Regions from separate parts of the Bacillus cereus group sp. Bce041 genome, predicted to be linked through region 1. Evidence: riboswitches for the same ligand, from Rfam matches in the RefSeq annotation. Region 1 holds a riboswitch; the other holds the start of a gene.

Region 1 (11,517 bases):
TTTCATCCACATTGCGCACAAACTCATTTTTTCCTTCCGTATATAACGCGCCATCATATTTATACTTTTCGGCTAATTCTTTCTTTAAGGTTGCATATGCCTCTGCTTCTTCACAATGAGCCATCATATAATCACGAAATGCTAAATGCCTTACTATCTCTGGATTTCCTTTTTCAAACACGTGTAAATGATACGAGCGTTTTTCTTCAGTTCCATGAATAAAATATCGGCGTCTTGAAATACCATTTTCCCCTTTTACGATGTAACCAAGCTCTATAAATCGTTCATTCCACCCATCTACTCTTTCGATATTTTCTACTTCCATGATCATATCAATAATAGGTTTAGCTGCCAGTCCGGGAACTGACGTACTTCCAATATGATAAATTTTTACCGTTTCTGGCATCGCTGATTTTAATCTTTTAGCCTCCATTTGAAATTTTTCACTCCAATGGTTTTCATGTGGAACAACGACAATTTTTCTCATGCTAACTCCCCTTTTCTTACAAGCTCGTCAAAAAATGATCAGTGGTATTTCACTGATCATTTTTTTATTATTTAAAGTCTTTCCAAGTAAGGTTACTTTCACTTAGCAGTTCTTCAAATGATTTATTCTTTTCACGTTCTTTTTGTTCTTGGCGCTTTCTTTCCAGTTCAGCTGCCTCTTTTTCCTCTTCCCTCACTTGCAACTCTTTCTTCTTACTCTTTAATTGTTGCATGAGTGAATCATTTAATTGATCGCCTAATGTAAGTGTTTCTTTCTTTGGTTGATTCACTTGTGATTGTCTTTGCATTTGTCTTTGTTTCTTTTTCTTCATGCTACTCACCTTTTACTTTTTTCTCCATTATAGTAGATACACAATGAAATCGACAATAAAAAAGGGTCTTTACTCTATTATTCACTTTTTGTAAATATGTTAATTTTTCGAAAAGACTAAATTTTTATGTAGCTATAATCCTATGAATCTATTAAAATTATGTCGTATGATGTCAGATTATAAAAAAGGAGAATTATATTATGTGGAAAAAAATTATTCCTGCCGTTGCTGTTTTAAGCACCATTACTTTTTCAAGCGTATTTGCCGCTCCCCCATCTCAGAATCCAGCTGAACAAAACCGCTACATAGACGTACAAATGCTTGGTATTAATGATCTCCATGGACAACTAGATACTGTTAAAAAAATCAATAATAAAGAAGCTGGTGGCGCTGATTACTTAGCTACTTATTTAAAAGAACATAAAAAACAAAACCCTAATACACTTCTCGTACATGCTGGTGATATCGTCGGAGCTAGTCCACCAGTTTCAGCATTATTACAAGATGAACCGACGATTGAATTTTTAAATGACTTAAAATTTGATGTCGGTACAATCGGGAACCATGAATTTGATGAAGGCATTGATGAAATGAAACGCCTCATTTACGGTGGATATCATGAAAAAACAGGAAATTTCAAAGGGGCTAACTTCCCCTATGTAGCTGCTAATTTCTATAACAAATCAACTGGCCGCTTATTTTTACCACCATTTACTGTAAAAATGGTAGATGGTGTTCCTGTAGGATTCATTGGGATTGTTACAACTGATACACCAAATGTCGTTATGCCTACGATGCTTAACAATGTACAAATTACTGATGAAGTAGAAGCAATTAATAAATCAACACAACAATTAAAACGCCTCGGCGTTAAATCTATCGTCGTTCTTGCTCATGTCGGTGGAACAACCGATGAGTCTGGGGTAACAAATGGCGATCTTACTCGAATTGCAAATGAAACAGACCCAGAAGTTGATGTTATTTTCGGTGGACATAGTCATACGTATGTAAATGGTACAGTAAACAATAAACTAATTGTCCAAGCAAATTCATACGGAATGGCTTTCTCAGACGTCGATGTAACAATTGATCGTAAAACAAAGGATATTGTAAAGAAAAAAGCTGAAGTTGTTACAACGTATCATGAAGGTGTAGAACCTGATAAACAAGTAAAGAAAAAACTAGATCAATATAAAGAAAAAATCGCACCACTTGTAAATGAAGTGGTCGGAAAATCTACAGCACCTATCGACCGTAAACAAAATGATGCTGGTGAGTCCACTCTTGGAAATTTAGTTGCCGATGCTCAGCGTCAAACGATGCAAACTCAAATCTCCCTCATGAATCCTGGTGGCATTCGTAATGACTTAGATGCTGGTGATATTACGTGGGGTGAGTTATACGGCATTCAACCTTTTGGAAATCAATTGATTAAAGTAGATTTAACAGGTCAAGACATTCGCGATATTTTAAATCAGCAATGGCAAAAAGGAACAACAAGAATGCTTCAAATTTCAGGTATTCAATATACGTGGGATGCAAATAAACCAAACGGTGAAAAAGTTACAAATATACGTTTAACAAACGGAGAAGAATTATCTCCATCTACAACGTATAGCGTAGTTGCAAATGCCTTCTTAGCTTCTGGCGGTGATGGATTCGTATCATTTAAAAATGGTAAAAATGCAGAAACTGGGCCAAACGACTTTGAAGCGTTAGTCAATTACGTAAAACAATTAAAAGAACCAATTCAGCCAGTTATTGATGGAAGAATTCAAAAAGTAAATTAAGTGTTTCTCTAATAATAAATTTCATTTTTCACGTATAAAGGATTTGTACTGATCCTCTATTTTATACGTAATATACATCATAAAAAGGATACTCGTTCTTCTAATGAACATAGTATCCTTTTCTTTAGTTATCAAAATGTGATGTTTTGTCAACTTCATATTGCTGTAAAAATTGTTGCAACGCCTCTTCTACAAGTTTAGATTTTTGAATTCCTTTCGATTCTGATATAAGGTCCAATCTTGCTAATATTTCTGTATTAATAGAAAAGGTTCGTCTCTTTTTCTCTGTACTTTTACTCACAATTGGTGCAATTACTTCTTCTCTTTTTCTTAATAACTCATAAATACTTTGTAATTGCTCATAAATTAATAATTGATAATCTGTTTTCTCATATTGAAGGGCGGTCGCTTCTTGGAGTTGTAAGTGACGTGGTTCTTCTCCATCTCCTACAAAAATACGTTTCTTCTGCTCTCCATCATATTCGTATCCAATCAATCTTAATTTCTTCGATAATGTATACGGGCTTATTTCAAGACGTTTTGCTATAATAGCGATGGATTCACGTCTATTTAAACCATCTATAATTTCTCCAATCGTCACAATTTCCCTCCTCCCGTGTTGAAATGACACTAGTATGGTATGTTACAATGATTTTCTAACAGTATATGCAAAATGAAGAGCCTGTGCGATTCATACGATTTCACAAAAGGAGGTTTTCAATATGCTTTTTCGTAGCTACACCCCTCAGTTCTATAACGAAAACAAACAACTCATTCCTAATAGTATCGCTACGATAGAAAGCGTTATGATTAATAATCGAAAACAAACTCTCCTTATGCGTGGACAAAACGTAGAGCAACCTATTTTATTATGCTGTCACGGCGGACCTGGGATGGCACAAATCGGATTTATTCGCCATTTTCAAAAAGAATTAGAGAAGCAATTTATTGTTATTAATTGGGATCAGCGCGGAGCTGGTAAATCCTTTTCAATGAAAGATTTCGGAGCAAATTTCACAATCGAACAATTCGTTTCCGATGCAAAAGAAGTGATTCAATATGTACTTAAAAAGTTCAACAAACAAAAACTATTTCTCGCTGGTCATTCTTGGGGAAGTATTATTGGGCTTAACATAGCACATCAATATCCAAAGTATATCGAGGCTTACATCGGTATTGGGCAAATTGTACATATGAAACAAAATGAAGAATTGCTATATCAACATTTAATTCATTCTGCAAAAAAACATGATCATAAAAAAGCATTAGCTTCCCTTTTAAAATTAGGCAAACCACCATTTTTAGATACGAGACGTCTCATTATTCAAAGAAAGTGGCTTGGCACATTTGGAGGCGCAATCCAAAACGGATCTTCCTTTTCTTTCATACGAAAAGGTTTCTTTTCTCCCGAATATACGCTATTAGATTGGTTCAAGTTTCTCGCAGGAAATTTAAAATCTGGCATTTTATGGGAAGAAATGCTGACAATCGATTTCTTTTCTTCTATCTCAAGTTTATCTATTCCAGTTTATTTTTGTTCTGGTCGCTATGATTATCAAACTCCTTATGCACTCGTTCAGGAATATTGCGATATTATTGAAGCGCCTATAAAAAAGATGATTTGGTTCCCAAATTCAGCACATTCTCCTGATTTAGAAGAACCAGAATTATTCGCTAATTCTTTACAATCAATTAAACAAGAGCTAGCTTTTCAGCATTAGTAACAAAAGGCTCTTTTACATTTCATAGAAAACATTTTATAATAATATGTCGCAAGTATGTATAAACATAGCAAAATGTTTCATATTTACTTGTCTTAACAGAATAAAAATTTAGGGAGATTACATTTATTATGAACGCTGTACTCGTCGCAGTAGCAATTATGCTATTGCTTAGTTTGTTACGTGTCCAGGTCATTGTCGCCATCATTGTTGGAGCTTTAACAGGCGGACTTATCGGCGGACTCGGTATTTCAGAAACGATTAACACTTTTACAACTGGTCTTGGAAACAGTGCTCCAATCGCTTTAAGTTATGCAATGCTTGGTGGTTTCGCTATTTCCCTTTCCAAAACAGGACTTCCAGATGCTATGATTCAAACTGCATTAAAATGGATTGGCAATGAACAAGACACGAAAAAACAAGTTTATTCTAAAATACTTATTTTATTCATTATTTTAACGATGGCTTGTTTCTCACAAAATGTGATTCCTGTTCACATTGCTTTCATCCCCATCTTAATTCCAGCACTTTTAAAAGTATTAAATGAGCTGAAAGTGGATCGCAGACTTGTCACATGTATTATTACATTTGGATTGATTACTCCTTATATGTGGATCCCTGCAGGGTTCGGAAAAATTTATCATGACGTATTGCAAACCAACGCTGCGCAAAGCGGCCTTACATTTGATGTCACACTTATTCCAAAAGCAATGACTATTCCAGCAATCGGTATGATTATTGGATTATGTGTAGCGGTATTCATTACGTACCGAAAACCTCGTACGTATGAAACAGAACAAATTCATACTACCGAAAATGAAATCGTTCCCTATACAAAACGTAGCATTACTTTCGGGTTATTATCTATCATTGCTACATTAACTGTTCAATTAACAACAGAATCCATGATTTTCGGTGCTTTAGCAGGTATTATCGTCTTATCAGTTAGTGGCAGTCTACCACTTAAAGAAGCAGATGCGATATTAACAAGCGGAATGCGTATGATGTCCTTTATTGGCTTTGTTATGATTGCTGCCGCTGGATTCGGCGCTGTTCTTCGAAAAACAGGACATGTTGAATCTCTAGTGCAAACGAGTGCACATATAATCGGAAATAACAAACCACTCGCTGCATTTCTTATGCTCGTTATTGGACTTCTCGTTACGATGGGAATTGGTTCATCCTTTTCAACCATCCCTATCTTAACAACCATTTTTGTACCTCTTTGCATTCAGCTTGGATTTAGTCCAATGGCCACAATTGCAATTATCGGTACAGCCGGAGCACTAGGTGACGCAGGATCTCCAGCATCGGATAGTACCCTTGGACCAACATCCGGTTTAAATGCTGATGGTCAGCACCATCATATATGGGATACATGTGTACCCACTTTTCTACATTACAATATACCGTTACTTATATTTGGCTTTATTGCCGCAATTACATTATAAAAAGGTGCGTATAAAACGCACCTTTTACTTTTTTATTTTTCCTTTTAATTGTTGAAAAGCTACTTTTCCGTTATCTTTGACATAGCTTTCAATTGTCGGTAGTGATGAACCTATCCATTCACACTCTATACTCCCATTCGGTCCAACAATTTTTAATTTATCTGGTATATGTATATTTAGAAATCTCGCTGACCGAATTAACTCAATAGCAATCTGATCACTTGAGGCTACAATTCCATCTATATACGGATTGTTTTGCAATAATGTAATAAATTGTTTATTTGTATACCCTTGTACACATTCTTCTCGATAAGAGATTCCTTCATCCCAAACAGTGTCTAAAAACCCTGCTATATAATCTTCCATTTCTTCACTTTCTTCTCCCTCACCGAAATATGCAAGAAAGTGACACCCTTTCTCTTTTAATAAAGAAACAGCTCTCTGTCCACTTTCATAATAATTTCCATGTGATTGTTGCTCATCGATCACAACAAACGGAAATGGAATTTCTCCTACACTTTTAAAAACTGCTCTCGTCAAAATAACACCTGCAATGTTATTTTGCTTCAGCATATGTATGTATCTATCTTTATTCTCTATATTACAAATAATGATTTGATAGCCTTCTTTATATGCTATTTCCTCAATACAATGTAGCAAAGTGATGTTTGATTGGTTACATAAATTATCTACAAGTAATGCAATTATCGTTGAACTCTCTTTAAATAGTGGCTTCGCTGCACTGTTTGGCCTATAACGTAATTCTTCAATTGCTTCCTTTACTTGTTTTACTGTGTCCTCATGAACGTATCCTTTTTCATTAATAACTCGTGAAACGGTTGCGACTGAAACACCTGCCAATTTTGCAACATCACGTATAGTTGCCACATCGTCACCCCTTAATATGGTAATAGATTACAATTTTACGGTAACCTAAATTACACTATCCGTCAAGATTAATAACTCACATTTCTGAAAATTGTTACATCATTTCACTAAACGATACTCCAACTGAATTTCATGTAAAATTGGGATATTATCATATCCCATACGTGGAATTTCTTTCTTTATTTTTCGTGCCTCCTCTACCGCATTCACATATAAATTAGTCATTACAAAATTACGTTTTTGGTAAAATCGTAACGCATTCATATTATCATTTGTTGTAATAAGCCAAACCTGTCTGCACCGTTCTTCTTCTGCAACTTGTAATACACAATCCACAAGTTTCGTCCCTATTCCTTTTCTTTCTTCAAAGCTATCTAGCGATACAATTTCGCATATATTTCCGGTCACTTCATACGTTATAATTCCGATTATTCTGTCATCTGAGAGCGCAACAAATCCTGGCAACTCTTCTAACTGATGTCCCTTACCACGTGAAACCATCAATGAACTTCCCCAGTTCTCACACATGAACATTCGGATTGTTTCTTTCATCGCTGGCGTAATTTTTTGTATATGCAGCATTTCCTATTTCTCCCCTTTTATATCATTGTGATACAATATAAGTGTATCACATGTAACGGTATTTGGAGGGTGAGGTAAAGTATGAAACGTTTTTTTGCAGCATTGTTTACTATACTAGGTGCAATAACTGCCCTTGGGATTTTCTTTACAAATAAAGTGATGTACTTAAAGAAAAAAACAGAGGAAGAAGTACTCGAAAGAGAAACGAAAAAACATTTTCGTATAGAGGATTTTGATGCTCTTCATAAAGAAGAAATTCATATCCCTTCACAATTCGGATACGACCTTCACGGATATTACATTCCTGCTGGTCATTCCACCAATAAGTTTATGGTTTTTTGCCACGGTGTAACTGTAAATAAAATAAACTCTGTAAAATATGCAAACTTATTCTTAAAAAGGGGATATAACGTCCTCATTTACGATCATCGTCGTCATGGTAAAACTGGCGGAAAAACAACAAGCTATGGATACTATGAAAAACATGATTTAAAATCCGTAGTTGACTGGCTAAAAAACCGTTTTGGCACCAATATTACACTTGGTATTCATGGTGAATCTATGGGAGCTGCAACACTTCTTCAATACGCAGGACTTGTAGAAGATGGTGCTGATTTCTATATTGCAGATTGTCCTTTCTCTGATTTCCACGGACAATTACAGCACCGTTTAAAGGTTGAATTCCATTTACCAAAATGGCCTTTATTACCTTTAGCAAACGCATTTTTGAAAGTTCGTGACGGTTATACAATTCGTGAAGTTTCACCAATCGACTGTATAAAAAACATTAACAATCCCGTTCTCTTTATTCATAGTAAAGATGACGACTATATTTTAGCTGATATGACAAAAGCGTTATATGAAGCGAAAGAAAATAATAAGCAGCTTTATATTGCAGAACACGGTGCACACGCTTGCTCTTATAACGAAAATAAAGAAGAGTACGAAGCAGCCGTCGATCAATTTTTAAACACATATGTGAAAGAAACAAAAAACAGGCTTGCATAAGCCTGTTTTTTATTGCGCTAAAACGTCTGTAACTTGTTCCATATTTTCAGAAATCCATTGCATTGCATCATCTAACGTTGGGAATTCTGTCGTTTGAAATGTTACTTCATCTTGAAGTAACCAAACATCCTTTGCCTCTTGCCCTACACCTGCAATGGACCAATGTAACAAACTATATGGATGATTATCATTCAAAAATGATGCCCACGTGCGCTCATTTGCAATGTTTCGTAATGTATGTAATTGTTTATCCATCTCTCGTCACCTTACTCTAGTCAGTTATGAAAACTATTATAACACTCTCTTCTTTCTCAAACAAAGTGCTCTTTTTATATTGTCAAGCACTTCCCTTGATTATATGATGAAATTAAGCGTTTGGGAAGGAGGGATAACGTTGGCAAAAGTACAAATTAAAGTAAATGATAATGGCTCTTTTCGCGTTACAGGGGACGTGGAATTAGTCGACTCACAAGGGAATGTATTCCCAGCAAAACCGGCATTTTCTTTATGCCGTTGTGGTTTATCAAAAAATATGCCTTATTGCGACGCTTCGCATAAAGGTAAATTCGAGTCTGTTGTTAGAGCACCAGAGGCAGAATAATTTTACATGTGACATGCACATTTTTTTGTGCATGTTTTTTCTTTTTAGCAACTCCGTTATATCCCTTCTCCTTACAACATTTCTAATACTTTTATTTCCATTCCAGCCTGCATATATTTTCACACAATTCTTCACATTCGAATATTTTTTACTAGCCTTTTATTTTTTTTGTGCTATAATTTGAGCAAACAGCATCCTTCGGGGTCGGGTGAAATTCCCAACCGGCGGTGATGAAGTGAAAACTTCTAAGTCCGTGACCCGTTTTCAACTCGAAAACGGTGGATCTAGTGAAACTCTAGGGCCGACAGTATAGTCTGGATGGGAGAAGGATATGTTTCTAGTTTTTTATATAGTGAATACACTTTTATTTCAGTATGCATATTTTTAAAGATTCATTTTGATTCTTTATATATGTTTAATTTTCTATACTTATTTTTTATACTGAAATAAAAAGAGACAACTAGCGTTTAAAAATTCGATATTTTGCTAGGTTTTTTCCTTATGCAGAAATATCAATTATCGTTAGGTTTCTTTCCTATGCTTTCGTATTCAAACTATATTTCTAGAAATCACGTCTCCCAAACCCCAAGGATATTAAATCCTTGGGGTTTTTTGATTTTTTTAGGAGAGGTGAAGAAAATGACAGATCAAGAATATATGAGGATTGCCCTGCAGTTAGCAGAAGGGACATCAGGACAAACAAGTCCAAATCCTATGGTTGGTGCTGTTGTTGTAAAAGATGGAAACATCGTTGGTATGGGGGCTCATTTACGAGCTGGTGAAGAACACGCAGAAGTTCATGCCCTTCAAATGGCTGGTCAGAACGCCAAAGACGCTACCGTTTATGTAACACTGGAACCGTGTAGCCACTTTGGAAAAACACCACCTTGTTGTGAATTGCTCATCGAAAAAGGAGTTAAGCGTGTTGTAATTGCTACTCTCGATTGTAATCCGCTCGTTTCTGGTAACGGAAAAAGAAGATTAGAGGAAGCTAGAATTGAAGTAACGACCGGTGTTCTTGAAGCAGAAGCAGTTTTATTAAATCGCTACTTTTTTCACTACATGAAAACGAAGCGCCCTTTTGTAACAATCAAAACAGCGATGAGCTTAGATGGAAAAACAGCAACTGTAACTGGTGAAAGTAAGTGGATTACAGGTGAAGAAGCACGTGCTGATGTTCACCAATATCGCCATACACATGATGCAATTCTTGTTGGAGTGAATACAGTTATAGCTGATAATCCTCATTTAACAACAAGAATTCCAAATGGTGGGAAACATCCTATTCGCGTTGTTTTAGATATCCATTTACGAACGCCACCATCTTCTCATGTTATAACAGATGGTTTAGCACCGACATGGATTATTGTCGGTAAGGATGTAAAGGAAGAGAAGATATCTTCTTATGAATCTAAAAATATAGCTATATTCCAAATGGAAACGAAACATATAGAAATCGAGGACCTTCTTTCCTTTCTTGGAGAGAAACAAATTCTTTCTCTATTCGTTGAAGGTGGCCAATCGATTCATGCAAGTTTCTTAAAAACAAACAATTTTAATGAAATTGTAACCTATATAAGTCCGAAATTAATTGGTGGGAAAGATGCTCCTACTTTATTTGGAGGAAATGGTTTTTCAAAATTACAAAATGCGCTTTCCTTGAAAATTCAAGAGATGAAACAAATTGGTGATGATATAAAAATCGTTGCGAATGCCCGAAACGAGGTGACGAAATGTTTACAGGAATTGTAGAAGAATTAGGAACGATAGCAAACATGCAACAAAGCGGAGAAGCGATGAAATTAACGATTCATGCAAAGAAAATTTTATCAGATGTTCACTTAGGTGATAGTATCGCGGTTAACGGTATTTGCTTAACTGTAACAAGCTTTACAACTACTTCATTTACAGTTGATGCAATGCCTGAAACGATGCAGTCGACATCACTTCGCATGCTTAAACCGCACTCTAAAGTAAATTTAGAGCGAGCAATGGCTGCAAATGGACGATTCGGTGGACATTTCGTTTCAGGACATATTGATGGCATCGGAACGATTTTAAATAAAAAACAACATTACAATGCCGTCTATTACAAAATAGCAATTTCTGATGAACTGCTGCGCTATTGTTTGCAGAAAGGGTCCATTGCTGTTGATGGAACGAGTTTAACGATATTTGATATAGACGAATCTTCTATAACGATTTCACTCATCCCGCACACAGTAAGCGAATCTGTCATTGGAGAAAAAAATGCCGGAGATATCGTAAACATTGAGTGTGACATGATTGGTAAATATATCGAACGCTTTATTACTAAACCTACAAAACGAGTAGGTTCAATGACCGAAAGCTTTTTACAAGAAAACGGATTTCTATAAGGGGGAAGCACAATGTTTCATCGTATTGAAGAAGCTCTAGAAGATTTAAAACAAGGTAAAGTCGTTATCGTATGTGATGATGAAAACCGAGAAAATGAAGGCGATTTTATTGCTTTAGCAGAGTACATTACACCAGAAACAATTAATTTTATGATTACACATGGCCGTGGTCTCGTTTGTGTACCGATTACAGCAGGGTACGCAGAACGTCTACAATTAGAACCAATGGTATCTCATAATACAGATTCACATCATACTGCGTTTACAGTGAGCATTGACC
Region 2 (11,517 bases), on a different contig from region 1:
ATAATCAATATCTAATCCGTTTGGATCATGTAACGCGCCGTAAGCATCTGAGATTGCAATAACTTTCGCACCTGCATCATGCATAAATTTAGCTAAGAAGCTACCAGCATTACCGAATCCTTGAACAACAACGCGTGCACCCTTAATATCAATGCCACGTTTTTTAGCAGCTTCGCGAATACAAATTGTTACACCTTTCGCTGTTGCTGTTTCACGTCCATGTGATCCACCTAATACAAGCGGTTTACCTGTAATAAATCCTGGTGAATTAAATTCATCAATACGGCTATACTCATCCATCATCCACGCCATAATTTGAGAGTTTGTGAATACATCTGGAGCTGGAATATCTTTCGTCGGACCTACGATTTGGCTAATTGCTCGTACATAACCGCGGCTTAATCTTTCTAACTCACGGAATGACATTTCACGTGGATCACAGATAATTCCACCCTTACCTCCACCATATGGTAAATCAACAATACCACATTTTAAACTCATCCAGATTGAAAGTGCTTTCACTTCATTTTCTGTTACATTCGGATGGAAGCGAATTCCACCTTTCGTTGGACCAACAGCATCATTATGTTGCGCACGATATCCTGTAAATATTTTAACAGTCCCGTCATCCATACGAACTGGTATTTTCACTGTCATCATACGAATTGGTTCTTTTAATAATTCATATACTTCGTTTGGATAACCCAATTTTTCTAACGCTTCACTAATAACAATTTGTGTTGAATTCAATAGTTCAAAATGTTGTTCCCTTTGTTGTTGTGTTTTTGTTTGAGTTCCCTTTTCGGCTACCATAGTAAGTAAACCCCCTGTAATTTCACTTGTTTAGTAAACCTTCATTGCCTAGTATACACCCTTAAATTTGGAATGCAATAGAAAACGCTAACAAATATATACAAACTATTTTCTGTTGCAAGCGTTTTCACTATTATTATAGTCCTTTTATTACTTTTAGAAAAGTAAAATACTTAAATATTTAAATATTTTTTATTTTCATCAACCACCCTCCCATAAAACTGCATATTTTATTTTCAAAAAGTATGTTCGAGTATTTACAATCATCCCTTCCCTTCTCCAAATAAAAACAAAACCTCAGCTATGTTGTATTAGCTGAGGTTTTGTTTTTTCACAAAGTAATTGTGTATTTGTTCTATCGCGTTAACATCCATTAATTCTTTACCGTACTCCATGATGCGATAAATGGTTGCTGTAGACGGATTACCGTATTCCGCTAAAATAGCTATAAAATCCGCCTTTAACAATTGAATTTGTTCCTCTTCTTCCACCCAAAGATAGAAGCGCTCATCCCACGTATATAGCTTTCCGCCAGTTACACCAAGGTTATATAAGCGATTCGACAGGTTAATTACGTCATCTAGCGTAGCAAACTCATATAATATATGCTCACTTTCATCTAGAGTCACTTGCATTTCAATAAACTCGTCACGGAACTCATCATCTGTATCCATTTCTTGATTTTCTTTCGTTACAATTACAACCATCCCTTGTGCTTGTAGAGAAAACACTTCAACTGCAATCGGACCATCTGCTTCAAACCCTAATTCCTTATTTGCTTCTTGCATCATATCACGAAATAATTGCTGTACTTTCGGTGCATTTCTCCATAAATCTTCTTTCGTTAATCCTCGTTCAGATAAATCATCAAATGTTAGAAAAATTTTTATCTTATTGTAATTTAATCGTTCCAGCCTCATCTCATACCCTCCCTACGTAACCAATGCATCTAATTTTTATTATATGAAATAGAAAATAGATGGTTCTTTTCGAACAACTATTCCGACATTTTTAACCATCCATCCCATTCTTCTTTCGTATCACCAATTAAGATTGTTTCAATGTCCAACTGGTTTAGAACGCCTAGCTTTCCGATAAATCCAACAGAAAGAGATTCCCTTTTTTCTTGTAATAAATTTATAAAGTTCATCGTCTTTTTCATTTCTTGTTCGTCAGCAAAAGATATAAATACATATTTCGGCTGTATTTCCTCTACCGCTGATAACATACCATCTTCAGCTAAGCTTGTCCTAATATATATCGCCTCATATCCTTTTAAGCGTAAATAAGTTGAAAAAATAAATCCTTTCAATGCATCCTTTTCTAACACAATAACTTTGTGTAAAGAGGAAAACATTGAGGCATTGTGATACACCATCCCTAGACGCGTTTGTAAAAATGATAGTGCATATTGAAATTGCACCATTGAAATCTCATTATTATTTTTTGACGTTAATAATTTGTCTGTCACTCGAAGAACGATACTGGCAACAACCTTTTCTGTTGAATATATACTAAAAGCTTCGTTTAATAATGCAGCAATTGTAATTTCATCAAATTTTAACAAAGCTTGTAGCAAATCGTCCACTAAAACAACTTCTTTATCGAAATGTATCTCTTTTTGAACTGTACTCTGCAAACGATTCTCTTCTAATAACTGAACTGCTTGTCCAATCATCATACCGGAAGAAACTTTTTCCATTAACCATTTTAAAATTTGAATATGCTCTTCTGTATATAAGCGATGCCCAGCTTGATTCCGCTTTGGGGCAATAATTTGATATCGTCTTTCCCATGCACGAAGCGTACTCGGCTGAACTCCAATTATATTCGAAACGGCTTTTATATTATATTTCCCACTAAGAGTTGGCATCATTTCCCTCCGCACAATGTAATGATATGTGTTTGAGCAGGTGCTCGGAAACGAAGTGGTATCAATGTTGTTCCATACCCATTACTAACAAAGAGAATCGTATTCAAATGGTTATATACGCCACCTTTTAAATATTTTTTAGATGGGAATAATCGGATTTGTCCTCCATGCGTATGTCCACTTAACACAAGTGAAATCTGTTCATTTCCAGACATTTTTTTTATTATATCAGGGTTGTGACTAACTAGGATACGAAAACCATCTTCTTTACAATCCGCCAATGCCAAATCTAGACGATCACGGTGCAATCCAACATCATCTATACCGAGCAAACAAATTTTCTCTCCTAATTCAGACTCAAATACCACTCTTGTATTATCTAAAACTTTTACGTTATTTTCTAATAATAACGCATCTAATTCATGATATTCTATCTCATAATCATTGTTTCCCCACACAAAATATACAGGACCTATCTCTCTTAACTTTTGAATATTCGCAGAGATTTTTGATAAAGAGACACCTTTCTCTGCTAAATCTCCTCCGATAATTACGAGATCTACTTTTCCTTTTACTTGTTCAATTAACAAATTCGAAATGACCCTTCTATGAATATCAGAAATAAAAAACACATTTACTTTTTGAAAACTTTTCGGAAATTCTTTAAATACTAAAGTATGTTCCAACACCGTATTACGCATCGCTTCTTTATACATCACAAAAAGTAATAAAATCCCCATGCCTATGAGAGTACTGAATAATATAATCCATATCATATTTTTGACTCCCTCCTCATAAAGATAATCCTAGGCTTTTATAACAAACTGTGATCGCTTAACTCGCTAGCTTTCTTGCTTTGTGGACTTATCTTTTATCGGAATTTTTAATTCTTGACCTGCACTCACTTCATCTTCCTGCAAGTTATTATACTTTTTAATTACTTCAATTCCATTTCCATCTGAAAAATATTGCTTCGCTATACTTTCTAAAGTTTCTCCCTCTTTCACAGTATGCGTTATTACTTTTTCAGAATGTTTCTGCGACTCAGATTTAGCTGAATCAAAGAAGATTACTTCAAACGCACTTTTTCCAGCATTATTACTATCACCCTTCACCTGAATATATTTATCCGTGTACCACAAAATACTAATCGGCAGAAGAATGAATAGAAATGTTAAAACCCGGACGAAAATGTGATTTATTTTAAACTTTTGTTTTTTCTCTTTATTTCTATGAATTTCACTACGCGGCGGTAAACTTTCTTTTTCTTCCACTCGCTCAACTTCTAATTCCTCTTCAAAATCAGGAATTCGTTTCCTCATGTTGTTCACCACCACCTTCCATTTATTTTCTTAATTGGAGTCCCATTATAAAATCAACAAGAAAGTGTGCAAAGATTGTTATAAACAAATTTCCTGTCCATTCAAATACATAACCAAAGACAAAACTAATAAAACAGACGAAACAAAATAAAAATGGCTTTGTTATATAACGAATATGTAACACTGCAAATACGAAGCTCGCAATTACAATTCCAAAATGAGTCTGTACTACACCTCTAAATAAAAATTCTTCTGCAAAACCAATCAAGAACGTAATAACGAGTAAGTGTAGAACGGACATTCCTCGAAACATCTTATCGTTAATACCACCATCATCAAACCATGACTCCGGAAACACTCGCATTGCAACATAATCTAATAACACAATACCAATCGCTAACAAACCACCTATAATAAGTATAGATACTGGTTCCCATTTCCATAAATTAAAGACTTCTTTTACATCTTGAAATAATATATATGCCAGTAAACAGCCAATACCGATAATAATTAACTGTGTTATATATAGATTCAGCCTTATTTCCTGCGGACTCATATCTTCAACATTATGCCTTTGAATATTCATCATTCCTCCATCTTTTCTAGGCCGAAAAGCTTTTGTAACTCTGTTTCCCAATTATAGTCGAAATCCGATTGTTGCGCTCGTCTTTTTTTATAATCTTCTTTGGTAATACCGCAATAATCGCAGCAATTAATTAACTCTTGCTCTTTCCTATAACCGAACTGTTGCAGCACATATTCACGTCTACACCCTTTAACTTGTATCCATGACTTCATATTTTCTAGCTCACTATATTTATTACGCAACCTTATTTCTACTTCAGCTATTAATCGGTTCATGATTTCATCTGACAAACCTTCTAATAATAATCTTCGTTGTTGTATAATTCCAACCTGTTCGAGATGATAACGAACGAAACGCCAATATTGCTCATTAAATCTTGCTGCATTATAACAAATTTCTTCTACATCTTCTATTGGTAATTCCTTCGTTTGAAATATTCTTTCTTGTAGTAAAGAAAATAAAAATTTTATTTGTGACTTACTTGGCAATTCATCCTCAATGATTGAAATTGGTAAATCATGATCCAACGGACTACATAATAAAATAGCTATACTCGGTTCGCCATCTCTTCCAGCTCTTCCGATTTCTTGTAAGTAAGAGGCTATATTAGTTGGATAATGAAAATGAATAATATATCGCGTATTCGCCTTATTTACCCCCATACCAAATGCACTTGTGCATATTACAAGTTGCAATTGATCGTTCATAAACTGCTGTTGAATTAACATACGCTCTTCATGTTCCATACCACCATGATAAAAAGCTACACCAGTAACACCTTTCCCTCTCAAGTATTCCGTTAACCTTTCTGTCCACGCTCTACTTGAGCAATATACAATCCCCGGCCCTTGTAAATACATCACCTGCTCTAAAAGCGCCTCTTTCTTTTCTTCTATCGTCTCTACAAATTGCACATCCATTGCAATATTAGGACGATCAATAGAGTATACATGTTCCGCGGCACCCTTTAAATTTAAACTATCTGCGATATCCTGCAGTACCCCTTTTGTCGCTGTGGCTGTCAATGCTAATACTGTAGGAGAACCAATATTTTCAATAACTACATTTAGTTTTTTATAGTCCGGTCTAAAATCATAACCCCATTGAGAAATACAATGAGCCTCATCAACAACAAATAATGAAATATGAATTTTCTTCAATTCCCTAATTAATAACTCCGACTGCAACATCTCTGGTGAAACAAAAATAAATTTATATGAAGATAATTTTTTCATCGCTTCTCTTTTTTCATTTAATGTCCGAAAACTATTAAATGCTATCACTCGGTTTTTCACAACATACTTTAATTGTGTCACTTGATCTTCCATTAAAGATAATAACGGTGATACAACAAGCACTGTTCCTTCTCGCATAAGCCCCGGAAACTGATAGCACATAGATTTCCCTCTTCCAGTCGGAAGCATTGCTATCACATCTTTTCCTTCTAATAAATCTGTAATTACTCCTTTTTGACCTGGACGAAATTCAGAATATCCAAACCACTTATATAAATATTCTTCAAGTTTCATTTACACCCTCCATCCGCGCTAATACAAGACGAACTTCAAAATAAGAGATATCTTCTCCAACCGCTTGTTTCAAAACACGTAACTTCCGCGTTTGCAATGCTTCAATTACTTTTATTACTTTGTCTATCTTTTCTTTTTCCATAAACATTTCAATAGAAAAATCTTTTTCTCGCAAAGCAATTTCAACAAAATGATCTTCTATCGTTGCAACCTTTAAATTCCGAATCGCCGCTATTTCTTCTAAAGAACGTCCTTGTCTCCAAAAATTATATGTTTTTTTCGTGGATAAACTAAATAATTCAGCTCTCTCATTTGGATAAGATATAATTTCAGCTAATAGTGGAAATTCATTTTCTTTATCACGAACTTCTTGTATAAAGAAATGTATTGTACCCCAAAATAAAAAATACACCCTGAATATATCTTGTTTCGTAATTTCTGCTAATTGTTGCAATGTACAACCAATGCGTTCATAACCCGTTAATCGATATGTTACAATCGTCGCTTCTATCGCATTACTCTTTTCTAAAAGATTATGTACTTCCGTCCATAGTTTTCTCGCCAACTCACTTCTCTTATATGGCCTTCCTGTTAGAAAACATTTCACCCACATCATTATTTCTGTATCTTGCTGAATTGGAATAAATCTCGTATTATTCTGTTGTAAATTTGATATGGTTTGAATAATTAATGATAATCTTTTCCAAAATGTTTCACCTAATTCACCATAATGTAAACCATGCAAATGCGCCGGAAAAGCATAAACTTCCTCCCATTTATGTAACTGCATTTTACCCGTAGGTGTTAACACATATGTATTTTCATGTATTTCTTGAATAAAATCCGCTTGCAACAACTTTGCAACTTCACCATCATAGTCATTTCTATTTAATAATTTATATATTCCGAACAAAAAAGAAACTCGGAACATATTTCCATCTTGTAAAGTTTGCGAAGAACGTTTGCCCTTTAGTAAATAATAAATAGAAGAAACGGTTCTTTCACCATTCAATTGTTTTAAACAATGCAACAAAGTATATTGTATTTGCATGACCGCTTCCACCTTCCAATCTTAACTTCATTCTTTTCAGTACAATTACACTATCTACTGTCGCTCATTAAACTTATCATATAAGAACTATATACTTGTATATATTCTATTGTATCAAACGAAATCATATTTACGTATTTTGAAAATCTTATGACATAATTCAAAAATAAGTTGACACTCTAATTGATAAGCATTATCATTATAATTTTATGTTGAAAAGTTTTACAAACCGTTTTACAATAAGGTTATAATTTTTATGGCGAGCTTTTCACATACATATTATCAGGAGGGAAAAAAGATGGCAAAATATACAATCGTTGATAAAGATACTTGTATTGCATGTGGTGCTTGTGGCGCTGCTGCACCAGACATTTATGACTATGATGATGAAGGTATTGCATTTGTAACATTAGATGATAACCAAGGTATCGTTGAAATTCCAGATGTATTAATTGAAGATATGATGGATGCATTCGAAGGCTGTCCAACTGACTCAATTAAAGTTGCTGACGAATCATTCGACGGAGACGCTTTAAAATTCGAATAGTCTTTTATTAACTTCAAAAAACGCCCCTCCTATTGATGAGGGGCGTTTTTTGTATCTAAATTTTATTTTCCTTAATAAAAAACCATTAGTAGTTTCACACTACTAATGGTTTTAGTATATATTATGCATTTTTCATTTTTGCAAACACCCATACTTTCAGGCGTGAGAATAATGCTACAAATACAATTGTTACAACAATCCCTTTAATTAAATTAAATGGTAAGATTGCCGTTACAACCGTTGTTTTTATAGCTTCGCTAGACATAGCTGGTGAATTTAAAAACCAAGTGTACGCCGGGAATATGATGATGTAGTTTAATACACTCATAATAAGTGCCATTGTAATTGTCCCTAGCATTAATCCTGTAGTTAAACTCTTCACAGTACGATACTTTCTAAATAAGAAAGCTGCTGGCCCAATAAATAAACATCCTGCAATAAAGTTTGCAATTTCTCCAACTGGTACTCCCGTTAAACTTCCTTGAATCCCGTAATGTAAAATGTTCTTTATCGCCTCTACAATCACTCCTGCTACTGGTCCAAAGATAATTGCCGCAATTAGAGCTGGTACATCACTAAAATCAATTTTCAAAAATGGCGGAAGCCCTGGGAACGGGAAATCCAACATCATTAGTAAATATGCAATACTACTTAGCATCGCTACACTCACCATCTGCACTACACTGTTTTTTTGTTTCATCTTTCTCTCTCCTTTTCCATCGATCATCTCATGGAAAGTGGAAAGGTTCTGCTATGCCTATTTTTTCATAGAACGAAAAAACCCTTTGTGTTTTACACAAAGGGAGAATTTAAGGCACATCAAACAGACGTTCAAATCCATATCTTTTTTGAACGCTTGAACCTCCATCTTCTCCCATCCAGACTATACTGTCGGCTTTGGAATCACACCAAATCCTGCCTTAACGGCTCGCGGGCTTAGAACAAAATCATAAATAGTTCATCACCGCCGGTCGGGATTTTCACCCTGCCCCGAAGATAGACCGATATTCTATTTTCCCCTTCATTATACAACAACCTCATAACATTGTGAACTAAAAAATTGTAACTTATTTAAAATTAGTTATTTATTTTTCGTAACAACAAATAAATTGGAGATATTTTACAATACAATCCATATTTTTTATTATTCGGCATTTCTCTTTTGAATTACCTAGTCATATATAATTAAAAGTGATAAGATATTGAATTGTTAAGATAAGAACATTTTCTGAGTTATGGAGGAAATGTCATGAAAAAAGACAAGAGACATTCTATTCGAGAAGCAATGAAAAAAAACTTAAGAAAAGAATACTTTTACTTAAAAAAAGAATTACTTTTCTACTGCCCAATTGATTTAGGCACATTCTCAAACGAGACATACTATGCTACTTTCGATGAAGATGGCATCAGTATTTATCAGTATGATAAAAAAACAGAAAGTAAATTAAAATTGTGTGAGCGTCATCCGTGGAAGAGTTGGAATAAAGTGAAGATTGATCACTATTTGACAACTTCTCAATTTATTTTTCAGGGTGAGCGAAATTGGATCTTATCTCTTTTTCAAAAAGGAAAAGAAGCTCAAAAAATTATTGAAGAGCATACATCTTTACAAACAGAAGTTGTTTCCCGCTCTTTCTTAAAAAAACTTCCTGGTTTTCGTTCTAATACACCACTGAATAAATACATCGGTAGTATTTGTTACACTGCACTTATTGCATTTTTATTAAAATGGATGATTCCATTTCAAGCACCACAAATCGCCCTGTATTCTATCTCGATTGGTTGTATGCTTCTTGGCCTACTTTGTTTGACAATCGGTTTAATTGAACCGACTATCGTACTGTTTCGAACAAAAGAGAAAACAAGAACAAAAGTTTTTTACTTATATAGCTATTTAGCTATTTCTGGATTTATATGTGTCTTTATTTTTTGGTAAAAGAAGCCGTCCCAAAATAAATTTTGGGACGGTTTTCTTTTAGATATAGATGCTCTGATTCACTCAATAGTTCTAGCAAAAGCGCCCATATAATTTCATTTACATTGAATCTTATTTAAGAAGAACATAAATTTGTTCAAAGTTTAATTTTTGAAGCGTTTCCTTTACTTAACATATAATTGTTGATTAGGATAAATTAGCTCTTGCTGCAATCCATTTTTTTCTTTAATTTCCTTAAGTGTCATACTAAATTTCCGTGCAATACTAACTAAAGTATCCCCTTTTTGTACGACATATAATGACGAAGAAACAACTTCATTTCTTTGTTCACTTAAAACAAGCAATGGGTTCATCGCATTCTTTTTCGCCATCGTCCATCTTCCTTGATGAAGTTCTAGATGTAAGTGCGCACCTCGCGATTCTCCCGTGTTCCCTACTTCTCCAATTTTTTCTCCTTTGGAAATATAATCTCCTTGATCCACATATCTCTTATTTAAATGTGCATATACAGCTTCATATTCTCCGTGTTTAATAAATACAACATTTCCATAACTACTTGAATAATAAGACCTCGTTACCTTACCATCTTGGATAGCTGCCACAGGCGTTCCAATCGGCGCAGCTACATCAATACCATAGTGTTTTCCATGCCTTGTCCCAAAATAATCACTTATCTGACCTTCAACAGGCCATGTCCATCGATTTTCTTCTGCATAAACATGTAATTGAGATACAAACAGTATACTCAATAACATGACACCGCATTTTAAAACTTTCATATACATCCTCCGTTTTCTAATTACCACCATACCTTCTCTATTTTGGTATATTACAGAAAAAAGTATACAAAAAAAGAAAGTGAATTACTCCACTTCCTTCTCTTTCTTATCACGAAAAACTACTGCACTACGGTTATACTCCACATCTTTCACTTGTAATCGGGCATTTATTACTCGAGCTATCGCAAACAAATAATCAGATAATCTATTTACATACTTTAATACAACTTCATTTATTTTCACTTCTTTTTGCAATGATACTATAGAGCGTTCTGCTCTCCTTACAACAGTACGTGCAATATGAATAGTAGCCGCTGCCTCGCTACCACCTGGCAAAATAAAGCGTTCTAGTGGCGGGGCTTCTTCTATATATAAATCAATCTTTCTTTCTAAACTTTCAACCATCACAATTGTCACTTTATAAGGAATTTTTTGTTCCACTATTGCCAAGTCTCCTCCGCAATCAAATAGTTCATGTTGAATATTTTCGAGCTCATTGTAAATATCTATAAAAGCCCCGCCTTGAAGCTTAGTCATTGCATATCCAATATGAGAATTTGCCTCGTCTATTGTTCCATACGCTTCCACACGGATATCATCTTTATCAACCCTGCCACCTATTACACTTGTCGTTCCTTTATCTCCTGTTTTTGTATATAATTTCATTTCTTCACAGCACCTCTCTTGTTATTCTTTATTCGAGCAACATAGAAAAAAGTTCTACCATTCTTTATTTAATTGAGTTTACAAAAAAATAAAAAACAGCAGAACTTTATTCATTATCAACTTTAAAAACGCATATCTAAATTATACGATTCGGTAAATATACAGAGAATGTAGTTCCTTCTCCAACAACACTTGATACAGAAATTTTACCATCATGGCCTTGAACAATATTTTTCGCAATCGCAAGCCCGAGTCCTGTTCCACCCTTTTTCCCACGTGTTCTTGCTTTATCAGCTTTATAGAAACGATCAAATAAAAATGGAATATCTTCTTCTGGAATGCCTGCACCCGAATCTTGTACTTCAAAAATAAGACCGTTATTTTTCGTATCAATTACAAGCGTTACATGTCCGCC

The links. A riboswitch is a leader RNA that binds a small molecule or an ion and turns the genes downstream of it on or off. The one in region 1 is predicted to bind FMN.
Region 2: linked by a shared signal. The riboswitch ahead of ACUN13_RS08050 (ECF transporter S component) and the one ahead of ribD (bifunctional diaminohydroxyphosphoribosylaminopyrimidine deaminase/5-amino-6-(5-phosphoribosylamino)uracil reductase RibD) in region 1 are both predicted to bind FMN.

What each region holds. Positions count from the first base shown of each region.
Region 1 covers NZ_JBQXON010000001.1:383,300-394,816, forward strand. Annotated here, with positions in the region: gene ACUN13_RS01940 (GrpB family protein) at 1-487, opposite strand, end outside; gene ACUN13_RS01945 (YqkE family protein) at 555-818, opposite strand; gene ACUN13_RS01950 (bifunctional metallophosphatase/5'-nucleotidase) at 1,019-2,608, shown strand; gene ACUN13_RS01955 (ribbon-helix-helix domain-containing protein) at 2,733-3,209, opposite strand; gene ACUN13_RS01960 (alpha/beta fold hydrolase) at 3,331-4,329, shown strand; gene ACUN13_RS01965 (Na+/H+ antiporter family protein) at 4,461-5,780, shown strand; gene ACUN13_RS01970 (LacI family DNA-binding transcriptional regulator) at 5,805-6,668, opposite strand; gene ACUN13_RS01975 (GNAT family N-acetyltransferase) at 6,768-7,250, opposite strand; gene ACUN13_RS01980 (alpha/beta hydrolase) at 7,332-8,258, shown strand; gene ACUN13_RS01985 (DUF2552 family protein) at 8,268-8,513, opposite strand; gene ACUN13_RS01990 (CDGSH iron-sulfur domain-containing protein) at 8,653-8,859, shown strand; FMN riboswitch at 9,050-9,193, shown strand; gene ribD (bifunctional diaminohydroxyphosphoribosylaminopyrimidine deaminase/5-amino-6-(5-phosphoribosylamino)uracil reductase RibD) at 9,499-10,611, shown strand; gene ribE (riboflavin synthase subunit alpha) at 10,593-11,237, shown strand; gene ribBA (bifunctional 3,4-dihydroxy-2-butanone 4-phosphate synthase/GTP cyclohydrolase II) at 11,250-11,517, shown strand, end outside.
Region 2 covers NZ_JBQXON010000002.1:400,268-411,784, forward strand. Annotated here, with positions in the region: gene gudB (NAD-specific glutamate dehydrogenase) at 1-813, opposite strand, end outside; gene ACUN13_RS08010 (genetic competence negative regulator) at 1,125-1,733, opposite strand; gene ACUN13_RS08015 (MerR family transcriptional regulator) at 1,811-2,686, opposite strand; gene ACUN13_RS08020 (metallophosphoesterase) at 2,686-3,462, opposite strand; gene ACUN13_RS08025 (LysM peptidoglycan-binding domain-containing protein) at 3,529-4,008, opposite strand; gene ACUN13_RS08030 (CPBP family intramembrane glutamic endopeptidase) at 4,031-4,594, opposite strand; gene recQ (ATP-dependent DNA helicase RecQ) at 4,594-6,123, opposite strand; gene ACUN13_RS08040 (helix-turn-helix domain-containing protein) at 6,113-7,174, opposite strand; gene ACUN13_RS08045 (ferredoxin) at 7,473-7,721, shown strand; gene ACUN13_RS08050 (ECF transporter S component) at 7,843-8,421, opposite strand; FMN riboswitch at 8,584-8,723, opposite strand; gene ACUN13_RS08055 (hypothetical protein) at 8,971-9,657, shown strand; gene ACUN13_RS08060 (peptidoglycan DD-metalloendopeptidase family protein) at 9,822-10,436, opposite strand; gene ACUN13_RS08065 (cob(I)yrinic acid a,c-diamide adenosyltransferase) at 10,521-11,102, opposite strand; gene resE (sensor histidine kinase ResE) at 11,239-11,517, opposite strand, start outside.